DNA from 2 places in the Peribacillus sp. YIM B13472 genome. Region 1 is predicted to be linked to the other one. Evidence: riboswitches for the same ligand, from Rfam matches in the RefSeq annotation. Region 1 holds a riboswitch; the other holds the start of a gene.

Region 1 (10,787 bases):
GCATCTGAAAGATGTTCATTCAAAGCCCCGGACTGACCTTCATACTCCAGTCCACTTGTGAACTGCGTAACCCCATGTGTCAGTTCGTGTCCAATTACATCGAGTGAATTGGCAAAATTGCTAAAGATGACCCCATCCCCGTCACCAAATACCATTTCATCCCCGTCCCAATAGGCATTCGTGAATTTATTCCCATAATGAACGTTCAGAATGAGATCAAGGCCTTGGTTATCAATTGAATTGCGGTGCAAGACATCTTTGAAATAGTCACGCACAACTCCGCTATAATCGTATGCAGCGTTAACAACAGGGTCTGCACTTGATCGATCTCCTTCTTTCCTTGCCTCATTCTGCCGGAGTTTCGTTCCCCCTATACAATCGTAAACATGTCGGGCAGATTCACCTTGCCGTTCAGATCCTGCATCCGTTAAAGCGATAACTCCCTCAATATCATATTCTTTAAAAATTCTGCGCCTGCGCATTTGACGGCTTTTCGCTAAACTGATCCGTGCTTCTTCCACTTCATTTTGTGCCATATTCTCAAGAATATAGTTAGGTACGATGAAACACTGACACTTTTTGGAACAATCCTTATTATGCATATTCGTCACTCCTTTAAAGTTTTTTACGATTTATACAATTTTCAAGAGTGCTGCTTTTCTTAATGCGTTTGTCTTCAACATCGGTTCTTTAGCCGTTTACATTGAGATCTTGATGCTTATCTTCAACACATTTCTATATATTACTTTCGCCGTATTTACCTCATTTCCCTTCATTCCAATCCTACTCTACTACTTGCTGCAAGTTCACTCCTTAGTTACAGTTGTTCTTCTTAGTCGATGACCATTTCATCTTTAACAAATACAAACTTCCTTTTTTAAAATAAATTTCATATTTTTCTCACAATTTCCTTTTATCATCTATATAGGTGAATTTAATAGTACTACTTGGAGGTTCTGTATAAATGGAAACTAAACAACAAAACACCTCTCTGTATAGAACAGTATGGAGATGGCATTTTTACGCTGGAATTATTTTCGCACCCTTACTTATTATTCTGGCAGTTACTGGCTCAATCTATTTATTTAAGCCACAGATTGAACAAGTGCTTTATCAAAACTACCAAGAGGTTATTCCGCAAGGAGAAAAGATACCAGCATCCCAGCAGATTGAGACAGTGAAGAAACTTTACCCTGATGGAGTAGTGACAAAGTATCATCCTGGAGAAAATGCATCTCGTTCAAGCGAAGTAAGCATCACTTCTAATAATGAGTCCCTTACCATTTTTATAGATCCGTATACAGGTAAAACTATTGGAGAGTTAAATGATGAAGACAGAATTATGGATAAAATCGAAGAAATTCATGGTGAACTGATGGCCGGCACCTTGGGAGATAGAATTGTAGAGTTAGCTGCGTGTTGGGCAGTTGTGTTAATTGTTTCTGGTCTTTATTTATGGTATCCCAAAAGTAAGCTAAGACTTTCTGGTGTTCTTTTTCCAAGAATAAATAAAGGAAAAAATAATTTCAGAAGAGATTTACATGCAGTACCTGCCTTTTGGATAACTGCGGGCATGTTATTTTTAATTATGACAGGATTGCCTTGGTCTGGTTTTTGGGGAAGTAATTTTCAATTGTTAGCTACCAATTCCGGATCTGGGTATCCCCCTTCCATATGGACAGGAAGTGCTCCAACATCCTCAATTAAAACAAAAGACATTGCAGATGTACCTTGGGCAGCAGAAAATTTAGATGTACCTATCTCAGATATTCAAGGTTTTATCCCACTCTCCATTGATGATGTAGTCACGATAGCGAATCGTGAGGGTATGCATCCAAGTTATAGCATTAATATTCCAAATGAAACTGATGGCGTTTATACATTGTCAGCTTTTCCACCGAAAGCACAAGATGAAGCGACTATACATATTGACCAATACTCCGGTGCAGTTCTAGCTGATTATCGTTATGATCATTACGGTTTAATAGGAAAAATAGTTGCTTGGGGAATTACCTTGCATAAAGGGACTCAATTTGGTTTGATTAACCAAATAATCAGCCTTCTTATATGTTTAGGAATTATGCTTGTTGCATTTAGTGGTTTTTATTTATGGTGGAAGCGAAAGCCGAAAAAAGGATTCGGTGCACCAAAAGCTCCTCCTATAAAGAACATGAAATTCTTTCTTTTTCTGTTAATAGGTCTAGGAATTTTGTTTCCTTTAGTTGGTTTGTCTCTTATTGTTGTTTGGTTAATTGACTGGTTAATTATCAAAAGAATTTCTGCAGTTAAGAAGTTTTTGAATGCATAATTTGAAATGTAAAGGGTGGCTTTTGCCGTGAAAAAATATATATGTATTTCTTTAATCTTTATTTTCAGCTTATTTCTAAGTGCTTGTTCACTTGAAAAGGATGTCACTAATCTATACAAAGAAGAAACACCCCTTGAAGCTGAAATAATTATACCAGAATCCTTTTCAGTTAATACCCAGGAGACCATGAAGGCTGTTCTTACTCAAGGTGGTCAAATGGTTGAAAACGCAGATTATGTTCATTTTGAGATATGGAAACAAGATGGCTCGCTCAAATATAGTATGGAACAAGCTAAGGAAGAGGGAAACGGTACTTATACTTTAAGTAAAAACTTTGATAGTGATGGTCTATACTATATAAAAGTTCATGCTAGTAACGATGGTTCAATCATTATGCCTCAAAAACAGTTTATCGTAGGAAAACTGTCTGAAAGTGAATTGAAATTCTTGCAAACAGGGATGCAAAAACAAGAAGAAAGTCATGGACATCATCATTAAAAAATTTATTTTAAATTCGGTTTTCCCTTGAAGACCGGATTTTTTATCGATGTTTGTTTACCACGTTTTTTGTTTGTTGTTTTTATTGATCGGAAAGAATGCAGTTTCAGGCAGGGATGCAATACTTCACCTTTGTTTATTGGATTATTCTGCTCCTGCTGCATATACTGGAATGTTCCTTTAAACAAGGAAGCTTCCTCAGAACATAAAGAACCTTTAAGGAGGGCATAGCATTGGTAACTTCACAGGGTACTGCTTCGGTTAGCTTTCCATTCCCATCAGTATGGGGTATCCACTCTTCAATAGCTGGCAGAACGATCATTTGGGGTACACTTGCCATTCACTCTATTACGGATAATAGGGTAATTGGTACGGTTAATTTTCGGGGTACACCTATTCCGATTAATGGATTTTGGAATGAAAGCACTAAACAAATCTCATTTGATTCACCTTATGCCACATTCTCTGGCAATTTAACCATAATTGATGATAACCAGATTAGGATTCGGCATTTTATTCTACAAGGACGTTTTCTTATGAAGCCCCCCTCTCTGCAAGCAGGTGAGTCTGGATCTTGGATTGCCACCACTGATATAGCTTTGAATCAATTTCCTGTTAGCGGTAACGCCCATACCGAGCAATTACCTCCTGTTGGAGCATTTTTAACATCGAATATCCTTCATCAACAGCAGAATCAAAATTTTTAGCTTACGTAAGCTGTAGAACAGAGCGTCTTCTATCAACTAAAAGAAGTCCCAAGTAGTTTACCTTCACTTGGGACTTCTTTTAGTCTCGTAACTGATTTTGTTCTTTGCTATGTTGAATGCTCATACGAAGTCTAAATTACTTTTACACACTCGCTAAATCGCCTTCACTATAGTTCGTTTTTTATTTTTCCGTGTATGGTTCATTATAAATTTTTCAATATAATAAATGATAATGATAAACAGAGACATGATGCCAAAATACGTAACGATAACGCTTAAAGCGTTCGAACTTTCGAAGTGACCCTTTTCCCCTCTGAATCCACCTTCTAAAAGGCTTGCTTTTTCAAATGGGCCATCGCCCTCTTCGAAGCCGCCTTCCGGAAGGTTTGGTCGTTCTCCCCCTTCGAAGCCTCCATCTTGAAAGTTCGGTTTTTCTCCCCCTTTAAAGCCGCCTTCTGGCATTTGTGAAGAAGAAAGATTAAACACGCTCGCAACTCCTTGCACCTGCCTGATGAAATGTGTTGAGTACATTTGATAGCCTCCAAACACTAATAAGGCAACTGTTGCCACTCTTGCTAAAATTCCTAAGCTTGGTTTCGGGGCTTTGAAGTTAATCATATTTTTAAAAACATTTATTACCCATTTCCAATGTAATCCAACATGAGCTGCAACTAAAATAAGTGCTAAACACGAAATCGATATATGAGAAACTTTAAACCATTGTTCATTTCCAACGTTGATATTCGGGAATACAACTCTTGAAATAAAAATACCACTGATCATAATGAAGGTCATTGTAATTAACAACATTACGTTTAAAAAGTAACCAAATTTTGTTCCAAGAGGCAGCTTGCGGTCAAATAATTTAATAGTAACTTTTTTTACCCATTGCCAATTGAGCAACACATGGGTGAAAAATAATATGGCAATAGCTAACCCGGCAATTTCGTGAAACGTTAATCCCCCTAATACTTGTTTATTAAAAAATAATACGAACGTAACGGCCATTAAAATATCTAACCCAAGCTTAACATACAGCATCTTTTTCATACTTTTTGTCCTCCTATGTAGTTTCTCCAAGCTTTCTTATATGTTTCAGGTGCTACCTGTTCCATGTACAACTCCTCCCTTTTCATAAGTGGTGAAACTTATTATGCAGAGTATTTCTTAACTTTTTATTAAGGCCTAAAGCAAAGGAGAAACGATTTTTAAGTTAAAGAATTAACGGGAGGATTTTTATCTTGGAAGACAGTACTAACAACTTCCTTACTTGAATGTGGTTGTTAAAACCGGTGCGATTCTTTAATAAGGTTCCTGAACTGTACGTACGTTCCAAAGGATGCAGGAATGAATGCCATTTTGCTAAAAAAATTCAACAAAATTAAAAAGCCCCAACTCCTTAAAGGAATTGAGGCTTTCACTTATCAATTGAATTAATTTAGATAATACGAGTTGTAACGATACCTTCGATTTGTTTGATTTTTTCTTCCAAGCCAGGAATGATATCGCCGTTTACTTCACCTTCGATGTCGATGATCGTATATGCATATCCCCCACGGCTTCTGTTAACCATGTCAGCAATGTTCAGATTAAAGCCAGATACAGCCAGTGTGATTTGCCCAACCATGTTCGGAACGTTTTCGTGGAAAGTTGCCACACGACGGTTTCCTGTATAAGGAATGGAAGTATTCGGGAAATTCACAGAGTTCTTGATGTTCCCTGTTTCTAAAAAGGTCTTCAACTGACGAGCTGCCATGATGGCACAGTTTTCCTCTGATTCAAGCGTAGAGGCACCAAGATGCGGAATGGGAACGACATTTTTCATTTTCAACACGTTTTCATTCGGGAAGTCAGTAATGAACTTGCCTACTTTTCCGCTTTCAAGTGCAGCTTGCATATCATCTTCATTCACTAGCTCGCCGCGTGAGAAATTCAAGATATGTACGCCCGGCTTCATGATGCTGAATGTTTCTTGGTTAAACATTCCTCTTGTGTCGTCAGTTAATGGAACGTGTACTGTAATATAATCAGATTCTGCAAACAATTCTTCAATCGTCATGGCGCGCTGTACATTGCGGGACAAGTTCCAAGCTGTATCAACAGAGATGAACGGGTCAAACCCAATGACATCCATGTCCAAATCCAGGGCATCATTCGCTACAAGTGCACCGATTGCACCTAAACCGATTACGCCAAGAGTTTTCCCCTTGATTTCTTTACCAACGAATTGTTTCTTTCCTGCTTCAACAAGCTTTGGAATTTGTTCTCCTTCGCCTTCAAGCGTCTTTGTCCAGGCCACACCTGCAAAAAGGTTACGAGATGAAGCCATTAATGACGTCAGCACCATTTCTTTTACAGCGTTTGCGTTAGCACCAGGTGTATTGAAAACGACAATTCCTTGCTCGGTGCATTTGTCGACCGGAATATTATTGACTCCAGCCCCTGCCCTTGCGATTGCCTTTAACTGATCGCCGAATTCCATAGTATGCATGTTAAAGCTGCGAAGAACGATCGCATCAGGGTTTTCACTGTCATTGTCGACCTTAAAATCGCCTTTATTGAATACATTCAGCCCGCTTTCGGCAATATTATTTAACGCTTTGATCGTTTTGACTTTTTCTAAAAGTAATGTGCTCATTTTGTTTGCTCCTCTTTTGATCATGATAGTTTTGAAATTTCAAAATACTTACAAGATTTTTAAGCCCATGAAAATCTGCATACTTTAAACCTTCACTATCTATTAATATACAGAAAGAGGCAAGGGATAAAATCCCTTACCTCTGCCCAGGCGAACGGCTACGACACTATGTGTTCCCTCACGGTTATCCGTGTTTCGCCAGTTGCACATAGTCTTTTTCATTTATTTTATTCTATCAAACTATTCAGCAATCTTCAATATCATTTTATAGGTTTATCTCTTTTTTTGCAGAAGCCACAACTCACCAGAAATATCGACGAAACTTACAGTTTTATCTCCGAAATTTGGAACATATCGACGAAAACTTTAGTTTTATCTCCGAAATTTGAAATATATCGACGAAAACTTTAGTTTTATCTCCGAAAAATGGAGAGTTTCATTATTCTTTTATTACAACTGTAAATAGTAAATTATATAGTTAAACAATTAAGATATCTTTGTATTACTTGCAAAATGGATAATATTAGTAAAAAATAGGTGGTATAGCAAACTAAAAAAAGGAGGAATCAATATGCTAATAAGAGAGGCAACGGTGGCTGATGCTGAAGGTATAGCAATAGTCCATGTGGATTGCTGGAGAACCACTTATAAAGATATAATGCCGAGTGATTTTTTAGATAATCTGTCTTATGGGAAAAGGAAAGAATTATGGAAAAGGAATATAACCAGTGATGAAAATTATGTTTATGTAGCTGAAAATAACGAGGGGAAGATAGTGGGATTTATAAGTGGCGGGAAAAGGGAAAATAATAAAGTTGAGGATTCTGGTGATTTAACTGCGATATATATCCTAGAAAATTTTCAAAGAATGGGGATAGGCAAGAAACTCATCAAAGAGTTATTCTTTAAATTCGACGAACTGGGATTTAAGACAATTTTCGTTGAGGTGCTTGAAGATAATAAATCTCGATACTTCTATGAGGCATTTGGTGCTGAATTGCTTAAAACCGAAAAAATCAAAATGGCTGGCACTGATTTGAATCTATTGATTTATGTGTGGAAGGATATTAGCCCAGTATTATTATGAATAAACTTCAGGTAAGATCGCTTACTTAACACTATAAAAAAGACACAGTCCTTCACGAAGGATTGTGCCTTGCTTTTGATTTAATTTTGATTAAATCCGCTTTCGTCCATGTAAAATACTTCCCAAGAATGTCCGTCGATATCCAGGAAACTCCAACCGTACATGAAACCATGATCAATGGCTTCATTAAAAGGCTTTCCGCCAACATCCAGTGCCCTATTCACGATCTCATCGACTTCTTCCTTACTTTTAACGGACAGGGCGACGATGGCTTCCGTGCTCGCTGCAGAATCCGGGATTTCCTTCTTGGTAAACGTTTTAAAGTAATCTTCCACCAATAACATGACATATATGGACTCGCTGATTACCATGCATGTCGCATTTTCATTGGTCATTTGCTCGTTAAACTCAAAGCCAACCTTTGTGAAAAATTCTACTGAGGCATCCAAATCTTTAACAGGCAAGTTTACAAAAATCTTTTCTGCTTGAACTCCCATCAAATTCACCCTCGCTTTATTTATTTGTTCACACACCTACTATTCGCTGCATTTTTCCATTATCCTGCTTGCAGCATAAAAGGAGAGATCTCCATGGAATCTTCCTTTTACTTCAAATAAACACTCAGAATCTCCGTTTCGTTAATCTGTGTCTGGGTGGCATTTGTTTTTTCCAGTTTTTCAACTAGCTCGCCATTCGTGATAACAATCGGAGTTACGATGCTTGGAGCTTTGGATTTTAGAAAATCGATATCAAATGTTACAAGCTTGTCTCCTGCTTTTACATTTTGCCCTTCTGCGACATGGACTTCAAATCCCTCACCATTAAGGTTAACTGTTTCCAATCCAATATGAATCAACAATTCAATGCCATGCTTTGTACGGAGGCCTAGTGCATGTTTGGTATGAAAAACCTGGATTACTTCTGCATCGATTGGAGATACGACCACCCCCTCCTCAGGAAGTATCGCTATTCCGTCCCCCATCATTTTACCGGAAAACACCGGATCCGGAACGTCTTCAATATTTATTACTTGTCCATTAATAGGAGCAAGCAGCTGTTCCACACTTTCTTTTTTACTGAATAATTTTTTGAACATACTATTTCCACCCTTCTCTATCGTATTGAATCTCACAATCAAATGTTAAATATTCAGTTAATTCTGATAATGGTTTCTGTTATTTTTTCTTTTTCAATTTGCCTTCTGCTTTCTTCTTTTTGTTCTCTTCCACTCTAAATATAACCATCTCGGTTATTAATTCATAAGGAATTGACTTGTTTAGCGGAAACTGAACGGCCCCTTTTGAACATTTATATTCAGATAAAGCAGCTTCAAAAGCAGTGATCGCGCTTGGAGTTGGATAGAATCCTATATGTTTTTTATAGGCAGCGAAATGTACCAGGTTTCCATATAAGACAAAAGTGGGCATTTGATAGCTTATCTTTTCTTCTGCATCCGGTGCTGCATCCTTGATGACCTTTCTTAACGTTAGTAGTATCTCCTGAACTTCTTCGGGAAATTTTATAATGTATTCATCAATTGAATGAAATGTATTGGTTCCTTCCATGAGTCTCCTTTCATAAACCAAAATTTCAATACCATTATTATAACATTTTCCCCCTCCACCAACCCGAGCTCATGTAAAGAGTCATTTTTTTAAGAACTCTTCCATTCTCTTCATTACACCTTCCAGCACGATGATCGTCCTTGAAGTATCGAAAGGTTCAATATCCAAGGAATGATTTGCATGCGTGATTTTATCCATGCTTATGTTCGGTTTATTTTCAATTGCTTGAATTTTATCTGGAATATAATGATGATCTTTTTCCCCTATAACTATATGTGCTGAATGATTGCTCCTCAATAACCCTTCAAAAATCGAATCGAACTTCAATAGTGGCGTAAGCAAAATCATTTTGGCTTTCATAAACCGTTCACTTTTCATAATTCCATTGATGATGGGGATGGTACCAAGTGATTTGCCTAAAAACACTGTTCCTTTATATTCATGGTTTTGAAGCACTTCCGTAATGACAGGATTAATATCATTAACAATCACTTTTGTGATATCTACCAATGGATGCTTGAAAATATCCTGATCGTAAGCGTAGTGAATATGTACGACATCATACTGATTTTGAAGCATCATCATTGTCGCATAATAGAATAACGGCTTCTCATATGTGTACCCCGCACCTGAAAACATAAAACAAACGGCTCGACTTCCGTTTTCAATATGTGTGTATGTAATTTCTTTTTCACTACTATTTACTTTTCTTTGGTTAACCTGCATGATAGATTCCCCCCATTATCCATTCTATAGTTTGCTCTATATATTCATTGGCTACCCGCTTCATTCCTCCTTGATTGCTGCTATCTAGATAGAATCCAAGAATAAGGTTTCGTTTTTTATCGGGAATAGTTATACTTTAGCTATCAACCTATTTTATGGAAATTACTTTTGATGATCGATCAATCCAGCCTTAAAGGAGAGTGTGTAATGAAAATCAAAACGTTATGTTTCATTCTTGTCCTGCTAGTCACTGGTTCCATGGGCACGATTCAAGCAAGTGCAAACGATCAAAAGGTGAAAGAACTGGATATCGGGGAGTCTTTCGATGGTGCGGAAGGCACGATGGTTCTGCAAAACTTAAAAAATGATAAAGTATATATCTATAACAAACAGAGAAGTAAAGTGCGCTACACTCCAGAATCGACATTCAAAGTCGCGAATGCATTAATCGGCTTGCAGACAAAAGCGGTGAGCGATGAGTATGAAGTGAAGCGCTGGGATGGCGTAATCAGGGAGTTTGAAGATTGGAACAGAGATCATACGCTGGCTTCAGCCATGAGGCATTCCGTGATCTGGTATTATCAAGCAATGGCCCGCGATATCGGGGCTGAAGACATGCAGCGATATGTGAACCTGATCGATTACGGCAATCGTGATATCTCTGGTGGGATCGATCAGTTCTGGCTCGACAGCAGCATAAAGATTTCTGCCCGGGAACAAGTCCAATTCATCGAAAACCTTGTAGAAGAAAAACTTCCTATCGATAAGCAGCATATGAGAACTGTTAAGAGAATCATGATCAATGAAGAAGCAGACTCATATGTCCTCCATGGAAAAACCGGGACACGCCTTTCTGATATGGGATTGGGCTGGTATGTGGGTTACATCGAAACGGACAAAGGCAAATGGGCCTTCGCCACCAACTTGGATGGCAGCGGAAGCAAAGCCAAGACGATTACGCTTGATGCCCTGAAAGAAATGGATATCATAAAAGAATAATAGTTCACGCATGCTCTTAATTCCTGGGCATGCGTTTTGCTTTGTCTTAAAAGTATCTGAAAAACCGGGGGGTACAAAGTTATTTGATTTCACCTGTACTTCACCTGATTTGTCAGCACACCCATTCAAAACTCTTCTAGGCAGCTTCTATAATCTTAATCATTTTATACTCTCCCTTTCTTCTAACTTTGAAAAATGAGTTTTTTTATATCGAATAGTTATTTGCTCAAGATCTCAATGTGCATCGTATTTATGCCCT
Region 2 (10,787 bases), on a different contig from region 1:
TCCGCTAGTTTTAGGAAGTTTACTACAACGAGTAAGCGTTCACCTAGAAGATAAACGAAATCATTCATTAGATAAGAGAAGGTATTATCGTACTGTAGCTTATTAAAAAGTAGTTAAACTTGAGGAGGATACATGAAGTAAGCGTTCTCCTCAAGTAAGGCTTTTAAGCCACAGGTTGTAGTGATTAAAGTTGATTACTACATGCGTCAATACTTTTCTGGAAATTTGAGATTTTAAGCGTTTGAATAGATGTGTCTGATGAAAGAAAGTTTTTGGAAAAGTATTGATGGTAAAATAATTTTCCTTTTAACATCCATTCATTAGACCTAGATCATAATTAAGTTAGAGATAATGGGCAGTTAACAGAAGGTTCTCCGTGAGAGAGTTGAAAGGATGTTTTAATGTGGCTCGTAAGTATCAAATTACTTATGAACTATCAGGAATTACATTAGGTTGTTTTCTATTTGCTTTTGGAACCAATTGCTTGCTAACTCCTTCAAGTTTATTAGCAGGAGGACTAGGCGGAGTTTGTGCAATTTTTTATCATTTATTTGAATGGCCAATGGGAATCCAATATTTTGCTTATAATATCCCATTACTGTTTTTAGGCTACATTCATGTTGGTAAAAAATTTATAATTTACACTGTATTTTCGGTCATAGTATCTTCTCTTTTTTTAGAATGGATTCCAGTCCGCTTAATATGGACTAAAGATATATTATTGTGTTGTATTTACGGAGCAATTATTTCGGGGAGTGGAGCAGCCATTATTCTTAGATTGGGAGGGTCAGTAGGAGGGCTAGATATACTTTCCCGCGTTATAGCGAAATACACGAATTTTACTATAGGGAAATCTGGATTAATTTTTAGCGCTACTATTGTAACAATCTCCGCTCTAATTTTTGATATTCAGTTAGCTATGTATACAATCCTATCGTTTTTTGTGGGGACTAAAACATATGATGCCATTCTAAATATCGCAGAGAAAAATGTAATAATTATTGTTACAAACGAGGGTGAAGAACTATCTTCATTGTTGACAACAAAGTTAAATAGAGAAGTGAATTCATGGCAGGACATTAGTGTATACAGTGAAAAGAAAAAAACGGTATTGCTCTGTTTGATTATTGAATTGGAGTGGATGGAAGTAACACATGCAGTAAAGAGTATTGATCCAGGAGCGTTTATTTTATCAATACCAACTAAGAAAACGTTTGGAAAGTTTAAGCTGAAGTGGTAGGCTAGATAAATTTCCATTTGGTATATACCATTTTGTTTTTTCTGTGGTATGATAGGCCTATCTTAATAATTTCATGAATTTTCATTATTATCTAACAATATCGATTTCAGGTCATATGAAGTCAAAATGTAGGAAAATCTTTAATATAGGGGGAGCTCTTAATGAAAAGAATTCTAATGGCATGCGTGACTCTCATTTTACTTATTGGGGTAGTGGGATGTGGCAAGAACACATCAACAAGTGGGGAAGCTTCAACAAATGATAAGGAAATTAAAGTAATAACTACAGCTGGAGGATATCCATTTAATGCTACAAATCCAAAAACTAATAAAATTGAAGGTTTTATTATTGAAATCGTTAATGAACTAGGTAAGAGATCAGATGTGGAAATTCAAATATCAACCGGAGAATGGAATTCGCTTATTCCTTCATTGAAATCAGGTAAGGCTGATGTTATTGCCGATGCTATGTATATTACTGACGTAAGAAAAAAACAAATTAACTTTACAGATCCTGTTTTTGGTTTTGGGGAAGGCCTTATTGTACCAGAAGGTGACACAAAAACTAAATCACTTAAAGACTTAAAAGGAAAAGTAATTGGTGTTCAAATGGGCACCTCATTCAAAGACATGCTACAAAAAGAAAATAAATCATTAAATATAGAAGTAAAGACTTACCAAACGCTATCTGATCTGCTAAAAGATATTCAAACAAATCGTATAGATGCAGCGTTGGCAGATGCCCCTACCTTTAGTTATTTTAAAGCTAAGAATCCTGATATGAAGTATCGAATTGTTGAGGGATATGTTCCTTCTCTCACTGGGGAAGTTGGAATAGGTGTATCAAAAGATCACCCTGAACTATTAAACAAATTCAATAAAGCAATTCAAGAAATGAAAGAAGATGGCACCCTTAAAGATATTTATAAAAAATGGGGTGTAGATTGGGACTTTAATTAATGAAGAGGGAGGGGACTGTAAATGAACGATTTTTTCTCAAATGCTAAAGATTTTGCACCCAGATTTCTAGAAGGTACCATTATTACTATTGAATTAACCGTAATATCTTTGATTCTCTCTCTTATTATTGGTTTAGTAGTTGCTCTTGGTAAAATAACACCTAATAAATTTATAAATAAAGTATGTGGTATTTATATCAGCATAGTAAGAGGAACGCCCCTCTTAGTACAAATGATGTATGTTTACTTTGTTTTCCCGGATTTGGGGCTTTCATTAAGTGCTTTCCAAGCGGCTATTGTTGCGCTTTCTATTAATGAAAGTGCTTACTTAGCTGAAACATTTCGAGCAGGTATTAAATCAATCCCTAAGGGGCAAATGGAAGCAGCAAAGGCAATTGGAATGAATTACTCTCTTTCGATGCGTAGGATTGTCCTCCCTCAAGCAATTCGAAATGTGATTCCTGCCATCGGAAATTCAGCTATTGTATTGATTAAAAACTCTTCATTAGCAGCAGTTATTACGGTGACAGAGTTAATGCATGAAGGAAATTTATTAGCCTCATCAACATATCAAAACATACAGATATTCACGATGATTGCGATCATTTATTGGATTTTACATTATCCACTGGCCATTCTTGTAGATTATCTAGAAAAGAGAGGTAATAAAAATAATGTTACAATTAGCCAATCTTAAAAAATCCTTTAATGAAAAGAAGGTTATTAATGGGATTGACCTATCAGTGCGAAAGGGTGAAGTAGTCGTTATCGTTGGACCAAGTGGTAGTGGAAAGAGTACGCTTTTGAGAATGATGAATGCTCTGGAGTATCCTACCGAAGGAGATATTAAGCTAGAAGGTGAGTCCATTCTCTATAAAGACATAAATGGAAAGCATATTTCACGAAATGAAAAGGAATTAAGTAAATCTCGAGCTGAAATTGGAATGGTATTTCAAGGTTTTCATTTATTTGCACACAAAACTGTACTTGAGAACATTATTGAAGGACCTATTCACGTAAGAAAAGTCAAAAAAGAGAAAGCAATTCAGGAAGCAGAATATCTATTAAAGAAAGTCGGCTTGCTAGATAAACGCGACCAGTTTCCACATTCTCTTTCCGGTGGGCAGCAACAACGAATTGCCATTGCAAGAGCGTTGGCTATGAAGCCTAAAATGTTGCTTTTTGATGAACCAACTTCCGCTCTAGATCCTGAATTAGTTGGTGAAGTTCTTATAGTAATGAAGGAATTAGCATTGGAGGGCATGACAATGGCCGTAGTCACACATGAAATGGGCTTTGCTCGTGAAGTAGGTGACCGTGTCATATTTATTGATCAGGGAGTAATTGTTCAAGATGCGCCACCAGAAAGGTTCTTTCATTCTACGAATGGAAATGAACGTATCAGAAAATTTTTGAGTACTTTATCAAGAAATGCCGTTTAATACTGAAAAGAAATTTGAAGATAAAAAGGGTCTTCTAGATTATTGAGTTAGGAAAAGTAAGATAACTTTCAATTAAATAATAGATTCTTCACTTTCATTGGAATTACTTACTTTTTAGATGAAATGTAGATGTTGAGGTGAAGGGAAATGAAGATAGTAGGGGTAGGGGACAATGTCGTTGATTATTATCAAGACCGTGGTGAAATTTATCCAGGCGGAAACGCTCTAAATATAGCTGTTTTATGTAAAAGGTATGGAGTGGAACAAAGCTCATATATTGGAGTTATCGGAAACGATATAGCGGCTGAGCATATTGTAAATAGCTTGAAAGCTGAAGGTGTTGATATCTCCAGGATTAGAAAAGCATATGGACCAAATGGGGAATCGGTTATCTCTCTTAACGAAAATAACGACCGCATCTTTGTCGGATCAAATAATGGAGGGGTACAAGGCCTAATAAAATTAAATTTTGATGAAAACGATCTTAACTATATTTCAACTCATGATCTTATGCATACAAGCTTGTATAGCCATATAGAACAAGATTTACCTATGCTGTCGAAAAAAATATCTATTTCTTTTGATTTTTCTTCACGACATGAAGAAGCATATCTTAAAGAGGTTTGCCCGTATCTTGATTATGGTTTTTTTTCAGGAAGTGAACTAAACGACTCACAGTGTATTGAATTAATGCATTATGCAAAAAAATTAGGAACTAAAATCATTGGAATTACAAGAGGAGAAAAAGGTGCTCTATTTTTAGTGGATGACCAAGTGTATAAACAGCCTATTGTGGAAGCTAAAGTGATTGACACCCTGGGAGCAGGTGATTCCTTCATTTCCATGTTTTTGGTCCATTATCATCAACATCATAATGTAACTGAGGCATTGAACCAGGCAGCAATAGCAGCCGCAAAAAACTGTGAAAGTTATGGTGCATTTGGATATGGATTAAGTAAAAAAACTAACCTTTCCAAAGACTTGGTATAATCTTTTAATGTGCATTTAAACTATAAGGGGCGGGAACTTTTATTATTTGAGTCCGCCTCTTATTGTATTTTATACGTACAATCAATAGATTGTTTACACAAATCTAACGTTCCAAACAGAGTTATATTATTCATTTTGAAGGGTTATTGATTGGAATTATTGAATCTATATTTTAAAAAGTTAATAAAATTATGAAAACAGTATAGCTATATAACAAGAAAATATGATTTTATATCTTATTAAAAGGTATTCTTTAAGTTGTTATGAGTTCTTGAGATATACTTCTTAATAGCTTTATGTTTAGGTTGTAAATCACTACTTATGTATATGTATTAGTAACATGGATAAATCGAAAAATATTAAGGATGATGTAGAATATGGAAAAGGGAATTGATGGAATTCCTTATTATCAAAAACTAAAAACAATGTTTATAGAGGAAATTAATAGTGGGAATCTTAAGTATGGTGACAAGATCCCTTCAGAGCGAGAGTTAGCTGAAAAGTTTAAAATAAGTAGAATGACAGCGAGACACGCGCTTTCTACCTTGGAAAGAGAAGGGTTTGTAGAACGAAGAGTAGGGGTAGGTACGTTCATTTCGAATCGTAAAATTCAATGGAACTTTATTACTGTAAATAGTTTTACAAAAGGGATGGAAGATAAAGGTTTAAAGCCCTCTACCGAGACAATATTTGCAAAAATAGAGACAGCAGATGAATTTCTGGCGAGTAAATTAAATATCTCTACGGGGGAAGAGATTTTTTCTTTAAAAAGATTAAGAATTGTTGATAATATCCCTGTTGCTATAGAATTAAGTCAAATACCATACAAATTTTGCTCACAAATAGAAGAGTATATATCTACCAAGGTTTCCTTGTACAAGGTATTAGATGAATTTTACGGATTAAAATTAACAAAGCAAAAACAGTATATGCGAATATCTTTGTCGGATCCGATTGAAAGTAAATTACTCAAAATAGGAAATGAAAACCCTTGCCTTTCAATTGAAGGCACCACTTATGATTCTTTCGAAAGACCTATCGAATATTATCAAATATTAGCAAGAGGAGATCTTGTTGAATTCTACTCAGAACCTACTAATCCTCAATGAAAATAAGCTCTAATTTTTTTCATTTATAAATTATCTATGCACTTATTCCGTAATTAACCAAAACCACCACAACTTCCATATAAGTTATGGTGGTTTTGGTGAGAACAAGCATATCGCATCCTCGTCTTTAGCTAATGTCACAAGTATATTGGTAACTGAAAAAAGTGAGGCTGTCATAGTTGAAAAGCCTGCGATGATGACTGCACCATTAAAAACATTGGGGAATATGCCTAGTTATACTACGATCATGGATTTACTTTATAAGCGAGTATTTGTGAGAAAATCGAATTAAACTGAGGGAGTTCCACAAGCACAGTGTATTCGAACTGTGCAACATTAAAATTTATGGTGCCTTCCATTATTTGGTTTATAATGATGGTAAGGAGTTGTTGTTTAATTGAATGTTAAAAATATAAGTACATCCATTTCTGAAGATATTATTATTACTAATTTGACAGGTTTCATAACCCTTGCTGATGTAAACACCTGGTTTAATTCATTTGAGAAAACGTGCTATTCATTTATTAGACAAGGAAAAAAGTATAAGTTGTTAGTTAATCGTAAAGGTTATACTCCAGAACATTTTTCTGTACAAAAATTGTGGAAAGACAAATTGTTCTCTAATAATATATTAGAGAACACCATTGCAGTCGCTTTTTTATTAGAAGAAGGGGATATTCTAATTCACCTTGAACAGTCTAATACCAAAGACAATGCAATGTTCTCAAGTAACTATGACCAATTAATTGACTGGCTTACTAAATATAAATAATGGATTTCTACTCCTAAGTTGCTGAAAGGTAACTTTTTTTATTGCACAGTTTGTGTCAACCCTACAATAATCCTTAATCAACTACCATGAAAATAAGTTTCTTTAAAAATGAAAAATGACAATACTTAAGAAGACCCTGCTCAATCGTTTAAAAAAAAGAGGAGAGCGTTAATAAATTAGCTTATAGATTAGGGTTGACTGGATTAAGGTCAGTATCAGTATTGACACTTCCTAACCATTTTCATTCTTTGTGGTGAATCGCCGATTTTTGCGATTCATGGATGGCTAACGGGGCAGCATTCCTGTAATAACTGAAAATGAAGTTTGAACGAAAAAAGACCTCTTGATAAAATGAATGTGTCCAGAGCTGGCCAGCTAAAAAGGACAAATACATCTATTTGGAGGCCTCACAATGAATTATAACCAAAATCATAAAATCTCTCAAATTACTTCTGAAACCTTAATTGTCGGAGTAGATATAGCCAAGCACAAGATTTTAGAGGTTTGGAACTAGGTAAAACGTGTTTCTTTGAAAATACGAAAGCAGGATTTCATTCGTTTCTAGATTGGATTACCCAACTTGTTAAAGGGTGTAAGTTAAATCAAGTGATTGTAGGCATGGAGCCAACCGGTCACTACTGGTTAAATCTAGCTCATCTTCTAAAAGAGAATAATATTAAATTCGTATCAGTCAATCCAATACATGTTAAACGAAGTAAAGATAATTCTCCTACTAAAAATGATGTGAAAAATGCTAAAGTCATTGCCCAATTGGTCAAAGACGGAAGATAAGCCGAACCAACGATACCACAAGGAGGTAATATAGGTATGGAGTATTCCAAGTATTTCCTCTGTTAGTTCATAAGATTTTAACTAACTGGTTCATTACTTCTGTGCAAATATTATAATTTGTAAAATACGAACGATTTATTTTGCGCATATAAGCTCTTAAAGGTTTTTAAGTATAATGTTAAAGAGAAATGATGATATTGATGTAGCATGTGTTCTGAAATTGAATGTTTGTTTTTAGGGCTTTAATCCACCTGATTTTTTCAAATCAAAATGAATTTTGTAGGTAATTACGAAAATTAAATAAGATTATATATAAAATATAAATGTTTTTCAAGTGTTGTGAAATTTTTAAAAATCCTATATACTAAAAAAAACTATTTTTCTATATGTAACTGGCGCAACATGGAGTACCATGGGGGAGCATATAGAGTATAAGCCGCGCGCCTGGGCAAACACTTGATTTATAAATAGATCAAGTGTTTTTTATTTTCCTAGGAAGAGGTGTAGGTAGAGATGAGTAATATGCATAGAAAGATGGGGACTTTTGCTTTAACTCTGACAGGTATTGGTTCTATTATCGGCTCAGGTTGGTTGTTCGGAGCGTGGAAAGCTGCCCAGATTGCTGGGCCAGCAGCTATTTTTTCTTGGATTATCGGTATGGTTGTAATTTTATTTATTGCATTATCTTACGCAGAGCTTGGGGCAATGTTTCCTGAAGCTGGAGGAATGGTTAAGTATCCTCAATATTCGCATGGCTCTTTTATTGGATTTTTAGCTGCGTGGGCGAACTGGATTTCTATCGCTTCGACTATTACCGTTGAGGCCATTGCTTCGGTACAATATATGAGTACGTGGCCTTGGGAATGGGCCAGATGGTCTCATTCTTTAGTTGATAACAATATCTTAACGACCAAAGGATTATTCATAGCTTCTTTATTATTATTGCTCTATTTCTTCATCAACTATTGGACAGTTAACCTTTTCGCTAAGGCAAATTCATTTATCACTATTTTTAAATTAATTGTTCCAGGTGTAATGGCAGGATCGTTATTTTTTGCTGGATTCCATGGTGAAAACTTTACAAGTTCTCAAGGAATCGCACCATATGGTTGGGCAAGCGTTTTAACAGCAGTAGCTACTTCTGGTATAGTGTTTGCGTTTAACGGATTTCAAAGTCCCGTTAATATGGCAGGCGAAGCGAAGTCGCCGAATAAGTCTATACCAATTGCTGTTATTGGGTCTATTCTAATTGCAGGATTTATATACGTTATTTTACAAGTTGTTTTTATTGGTGCAGTCGATCCGTCTATGATCGTAAACGGATGGAGTCATCTGAATTTTAATTCACCTTTTGCAGATTTGGCAATTGCTCTTAGCCTTAACTGGTTAGCGATTGTATTGTATGTAGATGCGTTTGTATCACCGTCTGGTTCAGGTACCACTTATACAGCTACAACTTCACGAATGCTTTATGGAATGCAGAAAAATGGGTACTTACCGAATATCTTTGGTACATTACATCCACTTTATGGTGTTCCCCGTCCAGCGATGTTATTAAACTTAGGTGTATGTTTTATCTTTTTATTTTTATTCCGCGGATGGGGCGTACTTGCTGAAGTGATTTCAGTTGCTACACTTATTTCGTATATCATGGGGCCGGTTGCATTGGCAACTTTAAGACGTACTGCTTCTCATTTTAACCGTCCTTTTCACTTAAAAGGTGCTTCCATTATTGCACCTTGTGGATTTGTTTTAGCATCGCTTACTTTATACTGGGCGCGTTGGCCATTAACAGGAGAAGTCGTTTTCATCATTGCCATTGGACTACCTATTTACTTTTATTATCAAGCTAAAAATAAATGGAATGGATTCAAAAAACAATTTTTATCAGGTGTTTGGCTGCTACTTTACTTAGGTTGTATGATTTTGATTTCTTATATTGGAAGTGAGAAGTTCGGCGGAAAAAATATTCTTACATTTGGCTGGGATATGGTGGTCATCGCATGTCTGGCACTCTGCTTCTATTGGTGGGGAGTTAAGAGCGGGATTAAAACAGAATACATGGCTGAGGCTGAAAAAATCAACAAAGAATTTATCAATAAATAACTCTTAGTGTGGACACAGCTATATGAGTAAAAAGAAAACATGGTTACTTTATGACCATGTTTTTTTATTTTATTAAAAAGTGTTCGGAAATTGGAACTAATGAAAAATTAAACTTTTACCACACGTTTATATCCAATCCCGCTGAATAATGGATTGGCAGGAAGTACAAACATTTCATCTCCCAAGTCTAGTTTTAGTTCATTAAAAGAAAAAAGGAGAGTACATACATGACTAATATGTACTCTCCTTTATTTATTAAGGTCTTTTATAATTAGGTCTAGATAACTTTAGTTCAGTAATGAAATCATTGTCCTCGAAGGGTTGCTCTTTTTTTGTGCAAGAGCATTGGAGAAATAAACAAAGTTACCACCTCAAAATAATTGTAACACTTATAAAACAACATTTTCTGAGGTAGATATTAAAATCAAATGGAAAATTATTGATAAATCCATTTTTTCATACATAAAGCCCACCTGTCTTAAGTATCAAAAATCAAAATAGGGAGAGTGCTCATTCATTTTTTGAAAATGTTCATATGATAGGAATCAGGGATAATTGTCCAAAAGAATGCGACCTTGAAAAGTAACTTAAAGTATAGCAAAAAAAGGAGTGATATTTCTATGTCTTATCACGATGATTGTTGTAAGAAGAAAAAACGCTGCGATTATGACCATCACGCTGATTGTTGTAAGAAGGAAAAACGCTGCGATTATGACCATCACGCTGATTGTTGTAAGAAGGAAAAACGCTGCGATTATGATCATCACGCTGATTGTTGTAAGAAAAAAAAACGCTGCGATTATGACCATCACACTGATTGTTATAAGAAGGGAAAACGCTGCGATTATGACCATCACGATGATTGTTGTAAGAACGGAAAACGCTGCGAAAATGACCATCACGCTGATTGTTGTAAGAACGGAAAACGCTGCGATTATGACCATCACGCTGATTGTTGTAAGAAGAACAAATGCTGCGATTATGGCCATCACGCTGATTGTTGTAAGAAGGAAAAACGCTGCGAAAATGACCATCACGCTGATTGTTGTAAGAAGGAAAAACGCTGCGAAAATGACCATCACGCTGATTGTTGTAAGAAGAAAAAACGCTGCGATTATGACCATCACGCTGATTGTTGTAAGAAGGAAAAATGCTGCGATTATGACCATCATGCTGATTGTTGTAAGAGGGAAAATATTCAATTCCAACTTCAACAACAGCAACTTCAGGACCGGACTCAAAATGATACCGATATTATTTCAAACGTAGGTAATCCAGTTGTGAATGTAAATGTATCCAATGATACTTCACCAAATGGCGTCTCTATTCCACAAACTAATTCAGCTTTTAGTGCAGCTACCCAAGGTTCAACTGTTCT

What was found. Region 1 has a riboswitch for ZMP and ZTP ahead of ACFX4I_RS19110 (phosphoglycerate dehydrogenase). Riboswitches for the same ligand answer to the same signal wherever they lie in the genome.
Positions count from the first base shown of each region.
Region 2: another riboswitch for ZMP and ZTP. It lies ahead of ACFX4I_RS11465 (glutamate/serine transporter AimA); the one in region 1 lies ahead of ACFX4I_RS19110 (phosphoglycerate dehydrogenase).

Region 1 is NZ_JBHZPG010000028.1:28,620-39,406, forward strand. It holds gene ACFX4I_RS19085 (M4 family metallopeptidase) at 1-602, opposite strand, end outside; gene ACFX4I_RS19090 (PepSY-associated TM helix domain-containing protein) at 965-2,308, shown strand; gene ACFX4I_RS19095 (FixH family protein) at 2,336-2,806, shown strand; gene ACFX4I_RS19100 (hypothetical protein) at 3,040-3,513, shown strand; gene ACFX4I_RS19105 (DUF4405 domain-containing protein) at 3,667-4,563, opposite strand; gene ACFX4I_RS19110 (phosphoglycerate dehydrogenase) at 4,952-6,151, opposite strand; ZMP/ZTP riboswitch at 6,289-6,367, opposite strand; gene ACFX4I_RS19115 (GNAT family N-acetyltransferase) at 6,723-7,238, shown strand; gene ACFX4I_RS19120 (VOC family protein) at 7,319-7,735, opposite strand; gene ACFX4I_RS19125 (PTS sugar transporter subunit IIA) at 7,843-8,334, opposite strand; gene ACFX4I_RS19130 (iron chaperone) at 8,414-8,803, opposite strand; gene ACFX4I_RS19135 (alpha/beta hydrolase) at 8,885-9,529, opposite strand; gene blaOXA (class D beta-lactamase) at 9,737-10,528, shown strand.
Region 2 is NZ_JBHZPG010000011.1:106,084-116,870, reverse strand. It holds gene ACFX4I_RS11515 (SIS domain-containing protein) at 1-106, shown strand, start outside; gene ACFX4I_RS11510 (YitT family protein) at 404-1,240, shown strand; gene ACFX4I_RS11505 (substrate-binding periplasmic protein) at 1,402-2,199, shown strand; gene ACFX4I_RS11500 (amino acid ABC transporter permease) at 2,221-2,895, shown strand; gene ACFX4I_RS11495 (amino acid ABC transporter ATP-binding protein) at 2,873-3,640, shown strand; gene ACFX4I_RS11490 (PfkB family carbohydrate kinase) at 3,788-4,630, shown strand; gene ACFX4I_RS11485 (GntR family transcriptional regulator) at 5,008-5,739, shown strand; partial or broken gene ACFX4I_RS11480 (amino acid permease) at 5,833-5,973, opposite strand; gene ACFX4I_RS11475 (STAS/SEC14 domain-containing protein) at 6,137-6,511, shown strand; partial or broken gene ACFX4I_RS11470 (IS110 family transposase) at 6,924-7,300, shown strand; ZMP/ZTP riboswitch at 7,682-7,760, shown strand; gene ACFX4I_RS11465 (glutamate/serine transporter AimA) at 7,817-9,409, shown strand; gene ACFX4I_RS11460 (hypothetical protein) at 10,019-10,678, shown strand; gene ACFX4I_RS11455 (complement C1q domain-containing protein) at 10,690-10,787, shown strand, end outside.